Regions from separate parts of the Polaromonas sp. P1_E3 genome, predicted to be linked through region 1. Evidence: predicted binding sites of a transcription regulator. Region 1 holds the regulator's gene; each other region holds the start of a gene.

Region 1 (5,938 bases):
GTTGCCGGCGCTGGTCGCGCCCCTGGACGCCCGTGATGCCCGCAACACCCGCCACATCAATACGTTCTCCGTAAGGCGGATTCACCAGCATCACGCCGGAAGGCGCGGGCGGCATGCGCTGCAGGGCGTCGCCGCCGCGGAATTCCACCGCATTGGCCACACCGGCGCGTTCTGCATTGCGTTCGGCAAAGTCGACCATGCGGAAAGATACGTCGCTGCCGAACACGGGTGCAGTGGGTTCGGTGATGGCTGCTTCGGCCTGGTCCAGCAAGCCTTCCCACACATGTCCCTGGAAGGGCAGGTATTTCTGGAACGCAAAGCGCCGGTTGATGCCGGGGGCGATGTTGCAGGCAATCTGCGCGGCTTCAATCGCGATGGTGCCCGAGCCGCAGCAAGGGTCATACAGCGCCACGCCTTGCTTGCAAAGCTGGTCCCAGCCACTGGCAGCGATCATGGCAGCGGCCAGGGTTTCCTTCAGGGGCGCGTCGCCCTTGTCTTCGCGCCAACCGCGCTTGAAGAGCGGCTCGCCCGAGGTGTCGATGTAGATGGTGACAGTGTCGGTCGTCAGGTGCACATAGATGCGTACGTCGGGCCAGCGCGTGTCGACGCTGGGCCGCACATCGTCGAACTTGGCGCGAAAGCGGTCGGCGATCGCATCCTTGATTTTGAGTGCCGCGAAGTTCAGGCTTTGCAGCGGGCTGTGCTGGGCGGTGATCTCGACCTTGAAGGTTTGTTTGGGCGTGAACCAGATTTCCCAGGCCACGTTGGCAGCGGCGTTGTAGAGGTCTTGTTCGCTGCGGTACTGGTTGTGCTGCAACTCGATCAGCACGCGCTGGGCCAGGCGGCTGTGCAGGTTGAGCTGCAGTGCGTCGCGCCACGACGCCTGCAGCTGTACGCCGGCGCGCCAGGCTTTGCCGTCGATCCCGGTGATACGTTTGACCTCGGTGGCCAGCAGGGTTTCAACGCCTGCGGCGCACGGTAAAAACAATTGGAGTTGATTCATGACTGGCTTTGAGGGGCGGGCAGCGCGGCCTGATTGGGCGGCTAGAGTGATTTGCGCAGGTTGGCGGGCGCGATGCGAAGCGCTTCGCGGTATTTGGCCACGGTGCGGCGCGCGCATTCAATGCCCTGCTCCTTGAGCATTTCGGAAATCTGATTGTCGCTGAGCGGCTTCTTGAGGCTTTCGGATGAAACGAATTGTTTGATAAGCGCGCGTACCGCCGTGCTGGAAGCATTGCCGCCGGTTTCGGTGCCGAGCGCGGAGCCGAAAAAATACTTGAGTTCGAAGGTGCCAAAAGGCGTGCCCATGTACTTGGCCGTGGTCACACGAGAGATGGTCGATTCGTGCAGCCCCAGCTCGTCGGCGATCTCGCGCAGCACCAGCGGGCGCATGGCGAGCTCGCCGTGGGTGAAGAAGTTTTTCTGCCGCTCCACGATCGCGCTGCTCACGCGCAGGATGGTGTCAAAGCGCTGCTGGATGTTCTTGATGAACCAGCGTGCCTCCTGCAGGCGCTGCTGCAGCGCCTGGCCGCCCTGGCCCTTGTGCTGCTTGAGGGCGTTGGCGTAAATATCATGAACACGCAGGCGCGGCATCACATCGCCGTTGAGCGAGACCTTGAAGCCCCGGCCTGATTTGACAACGATGACGTCGGGCACGATCAGGTTGCGCTCCACATTCACAAAGCGGCGCCCGGGCTTGGGATCGAGCCGGCCTATGACGGCAATCGCGCCCTTGATGGCGGCCTCGGGGAACCCGCACAGGTGCGACAGGCGCTTCACGTCGCGCTTGGCCAGCAACTCCATCGGCTGCTTGCACATGGCAATGGCGGCGCGGGTCTCTTCACAGTCCTTGCAATCGAGCAGTTGCAGGCACAGGCATTCGGCCAGGTTGCGCGCACCGACACCGGCCGGCTCCATGTGGTGCAGCAGCTTGAGCGCCATGGCAAAACGCTGCTCCAGCTCTTCTGCCTGCTCCATGTCATCTTTTGCAAGCCCGGCTGCCAGAGACGCCAGGCTGTCTTCAAGGTAGCCGTCGTCGTTGAGCGATTCAATAAGGAAATGCAGCGCGGCGCGGTCTTCTTCCGACAGGCGCAGGCTCAGCGACTGGCGGTGCAGGTGGTCCTGCAGCGACTCATGGCTGCCGGTCAGGTCGGAAGCCTCGGCGTCGCTCTCTTCATTGTTGTTTTTGCGTGCCGGTGCGTCACTGCCCCATTCGCTGTCATCGGGAGTGGTTTCCACGGTGCCATCGCCTTCCCAGCTTTCCTCCAGCTTGGGCTCGGCACTGACTTCTGCATCATTCGGGGCTGCAGCGCTTGTCTCATCCGCGCCGCCAGCTATTGAATCCGTAGCAGATTCAAACTCGCGGCTGTCCTGGCTCACCGGGGTGTTGATGTGTTCCAGTCCAAACTCTTCGCGTACAGCCGTCTCTTCCGACACTTCCAGAAACGGGTTCTCGTCGAGCATCTGCTCGACCTCCTGGCTCAGTTCAAGCGTCGACAGCTGCAACAGCCGGATCGACTGCTGCAGCTGGGGCGTCAGCGCAAGATGCTGCGAGACGCGGAGTGACAGCCCTTGCTTCATCTCAAAGATTTCTGACGACAGAGCTGAAAGAGTTCAAGCAGGGGCCGCGGAACCGGCTTAGCCGGGCCGCAGGCGCCGCCCCCTCGAGGGGGGAGGGAGCTACATGAAGTGAGCGACAACAGGGGGGAGCCCATCTCTACATCTTGAAATGTTCGCCGAGATAGACACGGCGCACATCGGCGTTGTTCACAATCTCGGACGGCGTGCCCTGGGCCAGCACGTGGCCGTCGCTGATGATGTAGGCGTGGTCGCAAATGCCCAGCGTTTCACGCACGTTGTGGTCGGTGATCAGTACGCCGATTCCGCGCGACTTGAGGAAGCCGATGATGCGCTGGATTTCGATCACGGCAATGGGGTCGATGCCGGCAAAAGGTTCGTCCAGCAGGATGAATCGCGGCTGGGTGGCCAGGGCGCGTGCAATCTCGACACGGCGTCGCTCGCCGCCCGAAAGCGCCGGCGCTGGTGAATTGCGCAAATGATCAACCCGCAAATCCTGCAGCAGCGCGTCAAGCCGCGACTCAATGTCTGCCCGTCCCAGCGGTTTCCCGGTTTTATCGAGTTGCAGCTCCAAAACAGCGCGCACGTTTTCTTCCACCGTGAGCTTGCGGAAAATCGATGCTTCCTGCGGCAGGTAGCTGAGCCCCAGGCGGGCGCGCAGGTGAATCGGCATGTGTTCGACCGACTCCCCGTCGATGGAGATTTCGCCCGCGTCGGCGCGCACCAGGCCCACGATCATGTAGAAGGATGTGGTCTTCCCGGCGCCGTTGGGCCCGAGGAGGCCCACAACCTCACCTTTTTGCACGGACAGGGACACGTCCTGCACCACTTTGCGGCTGCCGTAGGATTTTTGCAAACCCTGCGCTACAAGTCGGCTGGGAGTCGGGGCAAGGGCGGCGGGAGCCGCCGAAGTATCAGTCACCACATCCATCTGTGCTGGTCTTTCTATTTCTTCTCATTGCCCAGCGTCGTGCTGGGGCGCAGAACCGGGGCGGGGCCTGCTGGCGGCGTTGCAGCAGGCGCCGAAGCTGTGGCACGCGGGGACAGCATGGCGCGAACCCGTCCTGTGGGGTTGCTGGCCGTGCGGTTTTGCGCGCCCCCGTCCACGGTAAAAACGTCGGTGTTGTTGTCATAAACAATCAGGCTGCCGGTGGTTTCGTCCACCAGGGTGGCGCCGTTGTAGCGGCGCACCACGGCCCGCTTGATGAACTTCACCAGGTCGGCACGGCTGTCATATTCAATGCGTTCGCCTTCACCTTCGATGTATTCATCCACGCCGTCGCGCTTTTTCCGGTAAAACGCCAGCTTGCCGGGGGCCGCGATGGACACTGCCTGCTGGTAGCCCTCGGGATCCTGCATGACGTCAACGCGCTCGCCGCGCACGATGGTCGTGCCTTTGGTGATCACGACATTGCCGGTAAAAACGCTGGTCTGTTTCAGGTCGTCATAACGCAGGGCGTCTGCCTCCGCATTCATGGGCTTGTCCCGGTCGGCTTTTTCTGCATGGGCCGGGAAGGCCGTCCCCAGCGTCAGGAAGACCGGCAGGATGAGGGAAAAAATGCGGTGTTTCATAAGGCACGAATCTTGCTGCTTGGGGTTGGACCATTGTAGCCATGCAAGCTGCGGGAATGGCTTACCCCGGAAAAGCAGGGGGCAAAAAAGCCATAAAAAAACCCGCCGGCAACGGGCGGGTTTACAGGGGCGGGTTTTTAAAACCTGGCGTTGGCCCGGCTTTGCCCGGTTTTATTTTTTGGCGTTCCGGGACTGTCCAATCAGGTAATCGGTGACCTGAAGCGCCCGCGCCATGGTTTGCGTCATGGTGCCCGTGGTGTAGTAGCGTCCGGCAATGCCCAGCGCGGGAACACCGTCAACCTTGTAGGCATCCTGCAGTTGCGTGGCCTTGCGCGCCTTGGTTGTCACCGAGAAGGAGTTGTACAGCTCCACGAACTTGGCCTTGTTGAGGCCTTGCTTTTCGGCCCAGACGGCGACAGCATCTGCGGTGTTGAGGGGCTGTTTTTCTACATGAATCGCGTTAAACACCTTTTTATGCAGTTCCTCGACCTTGCCCATGGCTTCGAGCACGTAGTAAAGGCGTTGCTGGGGTTCAAAGTCCGGGCGGAAGGACACGGGCACGCGCCTGAGCGCGACGTCTTTTGGCAGCTGCTTGATCCAGGCTTCGAGCTGGGGCTCAAAGGCGTGGCAGTGCGGGCAGCTGTACCAGAAGAATTCCACGACTTCAATCCGGCCCGCAGGGGCCTCGGTCGCCACGGGCTTGTCCAGCGTCAGGTAATCGGTGCCCTCCTTGAAAGCCCTGGCCTGGGCTTGCGCCGTAGTAGACAGCGTGGCGCCCCCCAAAGTGGCGGCGGCCACCGAGGCGGCTGAAAGTGAAAACTCACGGCGTTGCATCAAATTTTTCTCCTGAATGACGGGAATACTCGTGTACGTTGGTACAGCGCCCGCTGAAAAAGTTCAGTCGGCGGTGAAAGTGTCAGCGCTGGACCCTGACCAGGGCGGTTTCTATCGAGTTATTGTCCAGGCGCTCCTTGGCCTTGTCCGCATCTTCCTTTTTGTCGAAAGGGCCCAGGCGCACGCGGTACACAGTGCGTCCCGCCTGCTCGCGCTCCGTTACTTTCGCCTGCATGCCCAGCAGCAGCAGCTTGGCCCGTTGCTGTTCGGCATCTTCCGGCGTGCGGAAGGCGCCGGCCTGGATGAAATAGCTGAAAGGATCGGCACCCGGACCAGAGGAAAGGCCTTCGACCTTGGCCTTTGCCAGATCGCCCAGCGGATCGGCCGGCGCCGGTTTGGCGACTTTGGCCGGCGCTGACGCGGCGGCCTTGGGTGTGGTGGCCGGATCAGGCACAGCAACGCCGGGAACTTCAACCACGGCCGGAGGCTGCGGCGGCTTGGGCTGGTTCTTGCCGGCCAGCGGCGCGTTCGGATTCCAGTCCTTGTTCTTCTTGGCCTCTGCCGCGTCGCTGTCGGGGTTACGCGCCTGGCTCTTGTTCATGAAAGGGACCGGCACCTTGGTGATGTAGACCGCCACCGCCAGCGCTGCACCCAGGCCGATCAGCGCGCCAATGATCAAACCCAGCAGGGTTCCGCCTCGTTGTGTATTCATACCTTGCCCACGTTCATTGCTTGTCCCGAAAATCCGCATGATTTTTGTCACTGTCCCACTGCTTACATCTTGCGCGGGGCGCTAACACCCAGCACTGCCAGGCCATTGTGCAACACCTGCGCTGTCGCGGCGACCAGCGCCAGGCGTGCGAGCTTGACGGCCTCGTCGTCCACCAGGATGCGCTCGGCATCGTAATAGCTGTGATAGCTGGCCGCCAGTTCACGCAGGTAAAAGGCCACGTCG
Region 2 (5,938 bases), on a different contig from region 1:
CGTCAAAGCTGTAACACTCAACTCCGCAAAAAACACCTGATTCTGAAAAAACCCGGCTCCCCGGATTTTTTCCAGGGTATTTTCGCGGTAAGCCGGACTCCGCTCAGAAGGCGGTAGATAGATCTGGCTGACCCGGTGATAGCTATTGACGGCGTACACCAGCGCCGCGATTGAAAGCGCCGCCAGCAGGGTTTGAGTAAGCAATACGCGTCGGCGTCCGTTGCTTTTTACCGCCCATCCGGGGAGGCTTGTGGCCTTTGCGGTTGCCGTGCCACCCGGCGAAGAGGTTATCCACAACAAGCCCAGGCACAGCCCGAAGCTTATTTGGAACGGGCCATACCAAAGGGGATACTCCAGCATACTGTGAAGCAGGATGACCAAGATGACCCCCCACGCCAGCTGACGGGTGGGGTCGGTGTCGCGCCACGGCTTGGCCCGGTAGACCAGCCATGCACAACCTGCACAGATCACAACGGCTGCCGGAACGCCCAGTTCGACAGCAAGATGCAGCGGAAGGTTGTGTGCGTTGTCCAGGATTTCACAGAAACGGGGCCCCTGATACAAATGAATGTAATGCGCGTAGTCCAGCTCATTGAGCCCCCAGCCCAGCCACGGCCTGTTCGCAATCAGCTCCAGCACGTTTGACCACAGCACCATCCGGCTGCTGCAGCCACCCTCGCCCGCAATGCGGCCGAAGACATTATTTCCTACCGCACCACTGACAAGCTGCAGCAACCAGGGCAAGGACAGTGCCGAGATAAAGTAGGCCACAACCGCCCACAGACACAACTCCAGCAGCCGTGAGCGCCCGGGAGGTTTCCAAAACCATATGAGTGCAGTGATGAGAAGTAGCTGCAGAAGCCCTGTTCTCGATGCTGAGGCAGCATTGCCCGCAGCGAGCAACACCGCCATCGGCACGGCCGAGACACGCATCCGGCCATGAGCCGCGAACCACAGCAACGCAAGCAATCCAATATTGGTCAGGGATGCGAACTGATTGCGTTGCCGTAAGTTGGCAAACGCCTCGCCGACAGGTGACACATTCACCCAAGGCGCCAACGGCGAAGCCAGGTTGAAATACTGGCACAGCCCGATTGCGCAGCTTGACAATGCCGCAATAAGCCAAACCCAGCAAATCGCTCGCCGGCATCCGAAGCCGTAGCCACTTGCCCACAATGCAGCAGCACCAATGCAGCACATGGCGCCTGCGAGCAGCATCATGTCTTGCCACGGACGTGTTCCCCCGCCTGATAAAGAAACCCAGAAGAGGAAGAGCATTCCCGCAAGCCCTGCCTTGAGCAACAGGCCACGCTCCGCATTCCCTCCAGCCAGGAGAAGAGCGCCGCAAATCCACGATATTGCCAGCGGCACAACAGCCGGGCTAGGCCCGCCGGCAAAGGGGTTTAACCAGGTCACCAGCATGAGCATGACGGCAAGGCCGGACATGCCGCACAGCACCTTTTTTTCCATTCCCGTCTCAAGCATGAATGGGCCGTCGCCGGAAGCGCAGTTCAAACTGGCTGCTTTGATTGGCTCGACGGGCCTGCGCCACACACGAGCTACGCACTGATCGCTTGTACCCCATCTAGCTGGCCGCGCGTCCGTAGCAGGCTTGCTCAAAAGTCGCTGTCGCTTTAGGCACCGGTACGGGGTTTTGAAGGTATTCCACCAATTGACGCGCCACAGGTAGTTTGCTGCCCATCAACGCGTTCTTGAAAGAGTCCACTTGCCCGTTGCTCATTCTCCAGACGATATAGAGAATCCATTTCGCCTCGTCGATCCTTCCGGATTGAGCCAGCGCCAATATGGTGGAGTTTTGAAACCAGATCTCCGTCATTACGCAGCCGATTGCAGCCGCGCGCTTGAGATGGGATTCGTAATTTGTTTCGCTCACTGTTTCGAGCTGAAGGCCCGGAAAATCTGCGTAGCGGCGGAACCAGAAGACGCGTTCGGCATCTTTCAATCTTTCGGCCTGGGTACTAACCAGGCCGGGAGCGTAAACCGGCGTCAAAAGATAGTAGTCGCGGTTCATCGATAAGGTAACGCCCAGCACTGAGATTCCGGCAAGTACGGCCGCCATGCGTACAGCCTTCGGCGCGGGCGTTCTTTCCCCGCAATTGCCGGGGTCCGACAGATCGGCGTCAGACCGAGCCGCGCCTGGGCGCCGGCTGCATGTCAGGGTACCGAGTAACCAGCATGCCGGCAGCAGGAAATACGCGTACCACAAAGGAAACTCGACCAGTGAATGAATCAATAGGCACCCAAGGCAAACAAACGCTAAAAATCCGTAACTGGTCGCGAAAAGGCCTCGGGCTCGCCACAGTACCCACGCGATCAAGCTGAAGAACAGAATCGCAACGGGCAAACCAAAATCGAACGCCAGCTGCAGGAGGAGATTGTGGGAATGAGACATGCCGACTCCCACCTCGATACCGGCGCCACCCAGGAAAAATGTAGCGGAATATCGCAGTATTCCGTTGCCCGCCCAAAGATGTTCCATCACCATAAGTGCAGTCTGGCGCCACGCGGCAGAGCGCATACCAAGCCCTTCCGAAGAAGTCTGTGCCAGCTTCTGAACACCGAAAAACTCGGCCCCGCCGGACCTGCTCACAAGAAAAAGCACTAGCCAGATCGCACCCACAAGCGCAATCGGAAAAACCGCTTTGACAAGACCTCGACGGTCGCGAAAGGACGATGCCGCCATGCACATGGATATGAAGAAGACCTGCAATAGCGCTGTCCGGGAACCGGTGGTGGTGATGCCAAAGATCACGACTAGGCTCAACAAGGACCAAAGCCACGTACGGATGCTGCCGGTGCGTTGAAGAAAAACCAGAGCGACCAGGCCCAGATTCAGGAAAGTGCCCTGGTGATTGGGCTGCCGGATAAATCCAAAAGTTCGACCGGCATCACTGACCGGGGAGATGAGCAGCCAGCGGGCGTCAAGCTCGAAATATTGCGCGGCAGATGCAAATGCAGCAAGGGTCGCAGCGATGGCGAGACCTTTGGCACTCGCCTGAAACCAGTTCATGGCGTGCTCTCCGGCGCATGCCGCATGTCCTGCCCCCACGGACAAGCCAGCACAAACAAGGTATCCAAACACCACAAGGTAAGCGTCCATTTGCTGCCGCCCGAATGCAGCATACTGAAGCAGCGCCACCGCGAAAAGCAGCACGAAAGCCCCCACAGCCGCCAGAAATTCCACCCGTCTCTCGATGAGAAAGACGGCATCGGCGCCCAGGAGAATCAACATCAACGCCAGACCGGTCACGCATAGCGCCTCGGCTGTGAAGTTCGTCAACGGGATGGTGCCGTAGCCAACCAGTGCCGGCAGTCCAAAAACAATGAACCCCACGAGGTAGATCAACCACACCCGTTGTTCTTGCGCCCGCACCGTCATTTTTCTGTCCACTTCATGCAAAAGCCTACATTTGAGCTGGCCACATTCTGACCGCTTTTCTTGCGCCCACAAAAAAAGGCACCCGGAGGTGCCTTTTTACAGACAGGAAGACCTATCAGTTGCCGCGGCATGAACCTGGCAAATACTTGACTGGCGTACCGGAAGCCGTGCTCGGGCCGCAGATCCACTGCTTGACCAGGGAACCGGCTGCCAGCGTACCACCTGCTGGATCGGAAGGAACCAAGGCAATCCAGGTGCTGCCGATCGTGGAGTCATTGATGGTATCCGACACTTGAACGCTGACGGTGCCAGTTGCGTTGGTCTGGATACGGTTGACATACTTGCTCGTCGACACTGTCGACTCGCAGCCCCATGAACCAGCCGTTGGCAGGCTCGAAGCGGACTGGAAGGTTTCAGTAATGGACGTGCGGCAAGCAGAAGCAGCAAGAATCACTTCAGACAGCTTGGCGCGCTTGGTGTAATCCTGATAAGCAGGCAGAGCCACCGCAGCCAGAATACCGATAATCGCCACGACGATCATCAATTCGATCAGGGTAAAACCCTTTTGCATAGAACGCTTCATAAAAACTCCTTGGTTGAAAAAACTAGCTCGTCTTAACTGCAGTTTTTGTGCCACGTTAAAGAGCCTTCTTTTTCGTGATTTTTGGACCGTAAAAGGCGACCAGCTTACCTTTTTGACTCATGACACTGAATCCAATGACATTTTTGTCATTTGATGCAGACCGATCGGACCATCTTCAGGTCCGTCAGGCCCATAAGTACTTTTTCCATTCCGTCCATCTTGAGTGTGCGCATGCCGCTGTTGACAGCACTTGCAAAAAGCTCCGCTACGCGGGCGCGTTCCTGGATCAGTTTTTTGGCGGCATCGTCAGCAATCATGAGTTCATGCAAACCAACGCGGCCCTTGTAACCGGTTTTGTTGCACTTGTCGCAGCCAACCGCACGGTACAAAGTCAGTTTGTCATCCTTGCCGTAACGCTCCATCCAGTCCTCGAAAAGCTTTTGTGACTCCCCACCAGGATCGGCTTTCCAGGCTTCGGTATGGCGCAATTCTTCGGAATATTCCTTGATGAAATCCTTGATCTCCTGCGAACTCGGTTGATAGGCCTRTTTGCAGTCGCAGAGTTTTTTGGCCAGGCGTTGGGCCAGGATACCCAGCAACGCATCTGCAAAATTAAAGGGGTCCATGCCCATGTCCAGCAAGCGCGTGATGGATTCAGGGGCCGAATTGGTATGCAGTGTCGAGAAAACCATGTGGCCCGTCAGCGATGCCTCAACCCCCATGGCCACAGTTTCCTTGTCTCGCGATTCTCCGACCATGATGATGTCCGGATCAGCTCGCAGGAAAGCACGCATGACCAGTGCGAAGTCGATACCCGCCTTCCTGTTAATCTGGACTTGGCGCAAACCCTTCTGTGTAATTTCCACAGGATCTTCGGCAGTCCAGATTTTGGTATCAGGAGTGTTGAGGAATTTGAGGATGGAGTGCAGCGTTGTAGTCTTGCCTGAGCCAGTAGGCCCGCATACATAAAAAAGACCATAGGGCTTTGAGACGGTCTTCTCCAGTCGCTCCTTGTTGTGCGCGGTCAGCCCGAGTTTTTCAAGTGGGATCGGCTCACCTGCGGCAAGAATCCGCATGACCACGTCCTCCACACCACCGGCGGATGGAATCGTGGCGACCCGAAGCTCGATGTCCAGTGGGCCGTATTTCTTGAACTTGATCTTCCCATCTTGCGGTTTGCGCTTTTCAGAGATATCCAGGTCGCACATGATCTTGAGGCGTGTGACCATGGCTTGGCGAAACTGCGCCGGCACTTCAATATAGGGCTGCAAGGTACCGTCAATGCGAAACCGGATACCGGTTTTGGCTTTTCCGGGCATCGGCTCGATGTGGATGTCCGAAACCTTCTGGTTGTATGCGTCAATGATGACCTTGTTGACAAACTTGACCAGCTCGTTGTCTGCTGCGGCGGACTCCAGCGAAGAGTCGTCATTCGACTCACCCTCTAGTGGGGAGTCCATGTCTGCAAGCAGTTGGTCAATGGTGCTACTGTCTGCAACCATCCCGAAAAGCTGCCCCAGGGTTTCCTCAAATTCCGTCTGGGTTGTAACGCGGTAGGAAAATTTTGAGACGCGGGAAAACACCTGCGGAACCACGCGAGCTCCCCGCACTGCCTCCGGATCCACACACATGATCACAAGGCCCTCGGTAGTTTCCTCCAGCGGAATCCAACCCTGCTGCTCAATAAAATCCCGTTTTAACGCACCATGCAACATCTCCGAGCGAATTCGCCCGGCATTGAATGCTTCGTAGGGAACACCGAAAAACTTGGCAAGCGAGGCACCAATCTGAGTCGGCCGAATGTGGAAGTTGGCCATGAGCATATGCTCGACAGATTGACCTTCTTCCCGGGCCTGAAGGATGCATTGCTGCAATTCTTCCTGGGAGAGCACACCTTCCGTGACCAGACCGTCGTACTTTGTAGCTTTGCGCCTTTGGCTGTCCCCAGCTTTCTG
Region 3 (5,938 bases), on a different contig from region 1:
GACTACAGCAACCGCTGATCCGGGGGACGGCCCGCAGCGCGGGCCTCGCAGGCCAGCTGACGCGGCGTCGATAGGGCCGGCTTCATCTTTGATCTGCCACCGGGAGAACCCTGCGCGTAACGCCTGCCCTCGGGTTGTGCGGGGCTTGGCGCTATGATGGCCCCGCCCATCACAAGGAGAATCGCATGCGCCGTTTTTTCGTGGCCGTGCTGGCGCTTGCCGGGAGCCTGCCTGCCTTTGCGGCAGGACCCCAGCCTGGACTCGACACGCTCGAATTCGCGGGCGCGCACGACCAGAACACCCCCGTACTGCTGAGCGCCTCGGTGCGCCCCGTACCTTTTCGCGGTGCCGATGGACGTGTGCACATCGACTACGAACTGCAGGTCACCAATGCGCGGGCGGTGTCTCTAAAGCTGGTGTCGCTGGAAGTATTGGATGGTGTTTCCGGCAAAGTTCTGGCCACCATTGCCGGGCCGGATGTCGCCGGCACATTTTCACTGCTGGGTGGTGCCGCCGGTGACAGCATAGGCCCGGCACAGGCCGGTTTTTTCTGGATTGACGTGGCGCTCGAGGCCGGCCAGGCCCTGCCCAAAACCCTTTCGCATCGCGTGGTGACCTCTTCGCCCGAGGGCAAGCTGGCGGCGGCAGTCAAATCGGCGAGCGATGGTCCTGTCCAGACGACTCAAACCGGGGGCGCAGTGGCCGTCAGCACCCGGCCCGCCTTGCTGATCGGCCCGCCGCTTGAAGGCCCAGGCTGGATTGCATTCAATGGCTGCTGCAAAGAGGTGCCGCACCGCCGCGCCGGCATTCCCGTCAACGGCGTCCTCTACGTCAGCCAGCGCTTTGCCATTGACTGGGTCAGGATTGATGCGAACTCCCATCAAAGCAACGGCGACAGCAGCAAGAACGAAAACTGGCCCACCTATGGGCAAAAGGCCATTGCCGTGGCGGACGCCAAAGTGGTTTCCGTGCTCGACGGCTTGCCCGAACGGGTGCCCAACGCCTTGCCATCCGATACCACCATGCAGAACGTGACAGGCAACCATGTCATCCTGGACCTCGGACGCGGCTATTACGCCTTTTACGCGCACCTGCAGCCAGGCTCGCTGAAGGTGCGCGCGGGCGATCGCGTCAAGCGCGGCCAGGTGCTGGCATTGCTGGGCAATTCCGGCAACACCACGGCGCCACACCTGCACTTTCACGTGTCGGACGGCATGGGCCCGTTGTCATCACAGGGCCTGCCCTACGTCATTGACGGTTTCGTCGCCAGGGGTGTTGCCACGGATGTGAGCGAGCAAGGCAAGGTCGCGTGGACTGCTTTGCCACAGCAGCAAGCGGTGCAGCGGGCCACCTTGCCCATGAATAGCTACCTGGTTGATTTCCCCTCATTGAGATAACCCCGGGGGGCGGCGAGCTGCGCGTTCCCTTGCCGGGCGCATGACCCCGGCGGCTACGGACCAACATGTTCAGACTGGCACTAACTCTTTTTGGCGGCGATGCGCTCGTGAAGCGCTGGAAGATTTTTCTTGCAGCAGGCCTCTTCGCAGTGCTGCTTGGCGCCGTGGTGCTGATCGACCTGGTCGATGGCGTGGCGGATATGGCCGGCTGGGTGTTCGGCGCGGTGTTGCTGCTGCAGGGCCTGGTTGAATTGGTGATCGGTGCCACCCACACGCGCGCGCGTCGGCGCTTTGAAATGCTGCGCGGCGCGGCCATGGTGGTGTTTGCCTGCCTTCTGCTGGATTTCCCCTGGGACAATTCAATTGCGGCAGGCGTGCTTTTTGCCGCGGCTTTTACCTTCAACGGGCTGGTCCGCATCGCGTCCAGCCTTCTGATCCGGTATCCGAACTGGCGCATGTCGCACATCATCGGCTGGGGCTATCTCGTCATGGCCCTGCTGCTCGCGACGGACTGGCCCCTGCCGTCCGCGATGAACGTATCGTTCTGCAGCGGCCTTGCATTGATGGCGGGCGGCTACGTGGTGATGCGCGGGGCATGGCGTCTGCAACGTCTGCCGCCGGGCTCGCGGCTCGCGGCCATTGAGCTCTATCAAAGAAAAAGGGAGATGGGCACCAACACACCGCGGCCCGGCCCTTCTGCAGGCGTCGGTGCATTCGCCGAACAAATGGTGGTTCACATCTGGACTGCCGTGGATCAAAGTGAAGGGCGCATCCGGCTGCCGCTGGTCGACCGTTACATCGCGGCCCTTTCCCGCAAAGGCAGTGTGACCACCGGCCATGTCGCGCTGGAATGCGGGCCGCAGCTCTACATCAGCCACCATCCCCGCGTACGCCTGAGCATCACGCAGCGCAACCTGGTGGACCAGGTGCGCGCCACACAAAGCAATGACCATCCGGGCATGTGGCTTCCCTCCTATGAGCAGGAAGCCGGTGCGACGCGCCCCTCGACCTTTCGCATCCGCTTTCGCCTGTTCAACCGCGGCCACCTGCAGTCTTTCTGGGAAGCTTACCGTCAGGACGACACCTATAACCTGACGCATCGCAACTGCTCGGTGGTGGTGACCGAGGCCATTGACGCCGCGATGGAAGGCGTGTTCGCCGACAAACCTTTCTGGCGAACCCTGCTGCGCCTGGCCCTTCACCCCGACATGTGGCTGGCTGGAAGCATTCGGGTGCGTGCCGAATCCATTGCCTGGACGCCGGGCCTGGCGCTGGATTACGCCGGCGCGATCCGGCGCATCACCCATCCGCATCAGGATCTGAGAGTCCACCTTGCCCGCTGGTGGAAAGCACGGCGGCCCCAGCGCCAGCACACGGGAAAAACTCCTTGAAGCCAGGCGGGAAAGCAGGGCTTTCCACGAGGGGGCTGCAGACTCAAGAAGACGGTTGGTGGTTGCTCCGAATTTCCGTGGTTCAGTACCGGGTTATTGCCAGACGGCTTGCGTCGTCAGTGTGCTGCCTTGAGCGCGCGGCGATATTGCACGGCTTCTGCCACGTGGGTGACCTGTACAGTTTCGGCCCCTGCAAGGTCGGCAATCGTCCTGGCCACTTTCAGGCAGCGATGGATGCTGCGGCCTGACCAGCCCAGCCGCGCTGCCGCGGTGTTCAGGAATTTCGCGGACGCGTCATCGAGCCGGCATTGCGCGTCAATGGACTGGCCTTCCAGCGCCTGATTGGCCGCGCCCTGCCGTGCCATGGCTCGGTCACGTGCGGCGGCAACCCGCGTTCTGATAGCGGCAGTGGCTTCGCCCGGCGGCGCATTGACCAGCTCATCGGCTGCAAGCGCACCCACCTCCACGTGCAGGTCGATACGGTCCAGCAGTGGGCCGCTGAGTTTGCCCTGGTAACGCGACACCTGGTCGGGCGAGCAGCGGCAAGCCCGCAAGCTCGATCCCAGGTAGCCGCAGGGGCAGGGGTTCATCGCCGCGACCAACTGGAAGCGCGCCGGAAATTCGGCACGCTGGGCTGCCCGTGAAATGGTGATGGTGCCGGACTCCAGCGGTTCGCGCAGGGCTTCCAGCGCCGCCCGGGGAAATTCAGGAAGTTCATCCAGGAACAAGACGCCACGGTGCGCCAGGGAAATTTCACCGGGCCGGGGTGGAGAGCCGCCACCAACAAGCGCAACAGCGCTTGCCGTATGGTGCGGCGCGCACGTGGGGCGTATGGCCCATTTGTCCAGCGTGAACCGGCCGCCCAATGACGCCACCGCCGCGCTTTCCAGTGCTTCTTCAGTGGTCATGGCCGGCAGGAGGCCTGCAAAGCGCTGCGCCAGCATGGATTTTCCGGAGCCCGGAGCGCCCACCATCAACAGGCTGTGTCCGCCGGTCGCGGCGATCTCAAGGGCGCGGCGGGCGGCTGCCTGGCCCTTGACGTCCGCGAGGTCCGGGTACGGCGACTGGGCCGAGGGCACGGTCGGCTGGACGCGAGACCATCCGTCTCCTGCTTCAACCGCGAGGTCGCCCGGCAGAAATTGCCTCACCACATCCAGCAAGTGGTGCGCCTGAAAGATTTCGGCGCCTGGCACCAGTGCTGCCTCCTGGGCGCTGGCATTGGGCAAGACCAGCTTGGGCAGTTTCCCGGCCGCAAGCCGCTCGGGGCGTGCCAGGGCCAGGCTCATGGCAAGCGCTCCGCGGATGGGCCGCAGTTCGCCGCCAAGCGACAACTCGCCGGCGAACTCGTAACCCTCCAGCTTGCGCGCGTCGATCTGGCCGCTGGCGGCCAGAATGCCCAGCGCGATGGGCAGGTCGAAGCGGCCCGAATCCTTGGGAAGGTCGGCCGGCGCCAGGTTCACGGTAATGCGTTTGTTGGCCGGGAAGTCCAGCCCGGCATTCTGGATGGCTGAGCGCACACGCTCACGCGCTTCCTTGACTTCCGTTTCCGCAAGTCCGACCAGCGTAAAGCTGGGCAACCCATTGGCAAGATGCACTTCCACCTGCACGGGCCTTGCTTCCAGGCCCAACAAGGCGCGGCTATGCACTAAAGACAAGCTCATTCCAGATTTCCTCCCTCGGGGCGGTGTCATGACTGAACCCGGGGCCATCCCCGGTTTCAGGCGCACCAGCCTTCACGAGAGGCAAGTATCGCCCAGCCGACCGCCGGCCCGCGGAATTGGCGGAGAGGTATGACCCGCCGGGGTAAAGGAGCGGTGCACTTTGGCCCCCAACCCGCGCGGCGTGTCATCCCCAAAACCGGCATTGCAGAGCTTGCCATGCACTAAAGACAGGCTTGGTGCGGCTTTTTTACTTCATGCTCCAAAATCGTGCATTTAATCGCACTTAATTGGTGCGGCAGGGTTGGCCAGGTCCGCAGCGGCCCGCTCGAAGTTTGAAGGAAGACCCGCCGCCCATGTAAAGCGTCTTTGGCACGTTACCTGCTAAGAAGTTCGCTCAAGTTGCCAGCCTTCGGAGCTTTTACGGAAGCTCTGATCCGCAATGACTCGTACAAAAGCCCTGTAATCCGGCTGAGGTGGTGCTTGACGATGCTGCTTCCCTATTCATCCCTGGAGGAAACCTGAAAATGAAACTCGTAACGGCCATCATTAAACCGTTCAAGCTGGACGAAGTGCGTGAAGCGCTTTCCGGTATTGGCGTGCAAGGCATTACTGTGACTGAAGTCAAAGGCTTCGGTCGCCAGAAAGGCCATACCGAGCTATACCGTGGTGCAGAGTATGTTGTCGATTTCCTGCCCAAGGTCAAGATCGAAGCAGCAGTCTCCGACGAGCTGGTGGACCGCGTGATTGAAGCGGTTGAGGGCGCTGCCCGCACCGGCAAGATCGGTGACGGCAAGGTTTTTGTTTACAACCTCGAGCAGGTCGTGCGCATCCGTACCGGTGAAACCGGCAAGGAAGCGCTGTAAGGCTCACCCCAACGAAGAGAACACAGACATGAAAAAACTACTTGCCTCCCTGGTATTGGGATTGAGCCTGCTGACGACCGGCGCCGTGATGGCGCAGGCCCCGGCCGCTGCACCTGCGGCCTCCGCAGAAGCCAAACCTGCTGAAGCCGCTGCTTCCGCTGCCGCGCCTGCCGCAGCAGCGGAAGCACCCGCCGCTGCTGCCGCGGCCTCCGCACCGGCTGCTGCCGCCGCGCCTGCGCCTGTTCCCAACAAAGGCGACACCGCCTGGATGATGGTTTCCACGCTGCTGGTCATCATGATGACCGTGCCCGGCCTGGCGCTGTTCTACGGTGGCCTGGTCCGCAGCAAGAACATGCTGTCCGTCCTGATGCAGGTCATGGTCACCTTCTCGATGATCGTCGTGCTGTGGTTCATCTACGGTTACAGCCTGGCCTTCACTGAAGGCAACCGCTTCTTCGGCGGCTTCGACCGGCTCTTCATGAAGGGCATCTGGGACAACGTCGCGGGCACCTTTGCCAATGGCGCGACCTTCAGCAAGGGTGTCGTGATCCCCGAGATCGTGTTCGCCGCCTTCCAGGCCACGTTCGCAGGCATCACCTGCGCGCTGATCGTCGGCGCCTTCGCCG

Evidence for each region. The regulator sigma-54, encoded in region 1, starts transcription at its own class of promoters, with help from an activator protein. The targets are predictions, from matches to a motif close to TGGCANGNAANCTGCTTT.
Region 2: a site for sigma-54 is predicted at 4,019-4,036, ahead of AC1D0Z_RS03070 (pilin). Genes of this name have one in related genera too.
Region 3: a site for sigma-54 is predicted at 4,817-4,834, ahead of glnK (P-II family nitrogen regulator). Genes of this name have one in related genera too.

The regions. Positions count from the first base shown of each region.
Region 1 covers NZ_JBFUBD010000003.1:76,097-82,034, reverse strand. Annotated here, with positions in the region: gene AC1D0Z_RS01490 (THUMP domain-containing class I SAM-dependent RNA methyltransferase) at 1-1,003, opposite strand, end outside; gene AC1D0Z_RS01485 (RNA polymerase factor sigma-54) at 1,045-2,580, opposite strand; gene lptB (LPS export ABC transporter ATP-binding protein) at 2,717-3,508, opposite strand; gene lptA (lipopolysaccharide transport periplasmic protein LptA) at 3,523-4,149, opposite strand; gene AC1D0Z_RS01470 (thiol:disulfide interchange protein DsbA/DsbL) at 4,321-4,983, opposite strand; gene AC1D0Z_RS01465 (SPOR domain-containing protein) at 5,066-5,695, opposite strand; gene argS (arginine--tRNA ligase) at 5,758-5,938, opposite strand, start outside.
Region 2 covers NZ_JBFUBD010000008.1:2,167-8,104, reverse strand. Annotated here, with positions in the region: gene AC1D0Z_RS03080 (PglL family O-oligosaccharyltransferase) at 1-1,515, opposite strand, end outside; gene AC1D0Z_RS03075 (PglL family O-oligosaccharyltransferase) at 1,586-3,400, opposite strand; gene AC1D0Z_RS03070 (pilin) at 3,516-3,983, opposite strand; gene AC1D0Z_RS03065 (GspE/PulE family protein) at 4,130-5,938, opposite strand, start outside.
Region 3 covers NZ_JBFUBD010000001.1:23,039-28,976, forward strand. Annotated here, with positions in the region: gene AC1D0Z_RS00095 (glycine zipper 2TM domain-containing protein) at 1-18, shown strand, start outside; gene AC1D0Z_RS00100 (peptidoglycan DD-metalloendopeptidase family protein) at 186-1,397, shown strand; gene AC1D0Z_RS00105 (HdeD family acid-resistance protein) at 1,463-2,788, shown strand; gene AC1D0Z_RS00110 (YifB family Mg chelatase-like AAA ATPase) at 2,905-4,449, opposite strand; gene glnK (P-II family nitrogen regulator) at 4,974-5,312, shown strand; gene AC1D0Z_RS00120 (ammonium transporter) at 5,341-5,938, shown strand, end outside.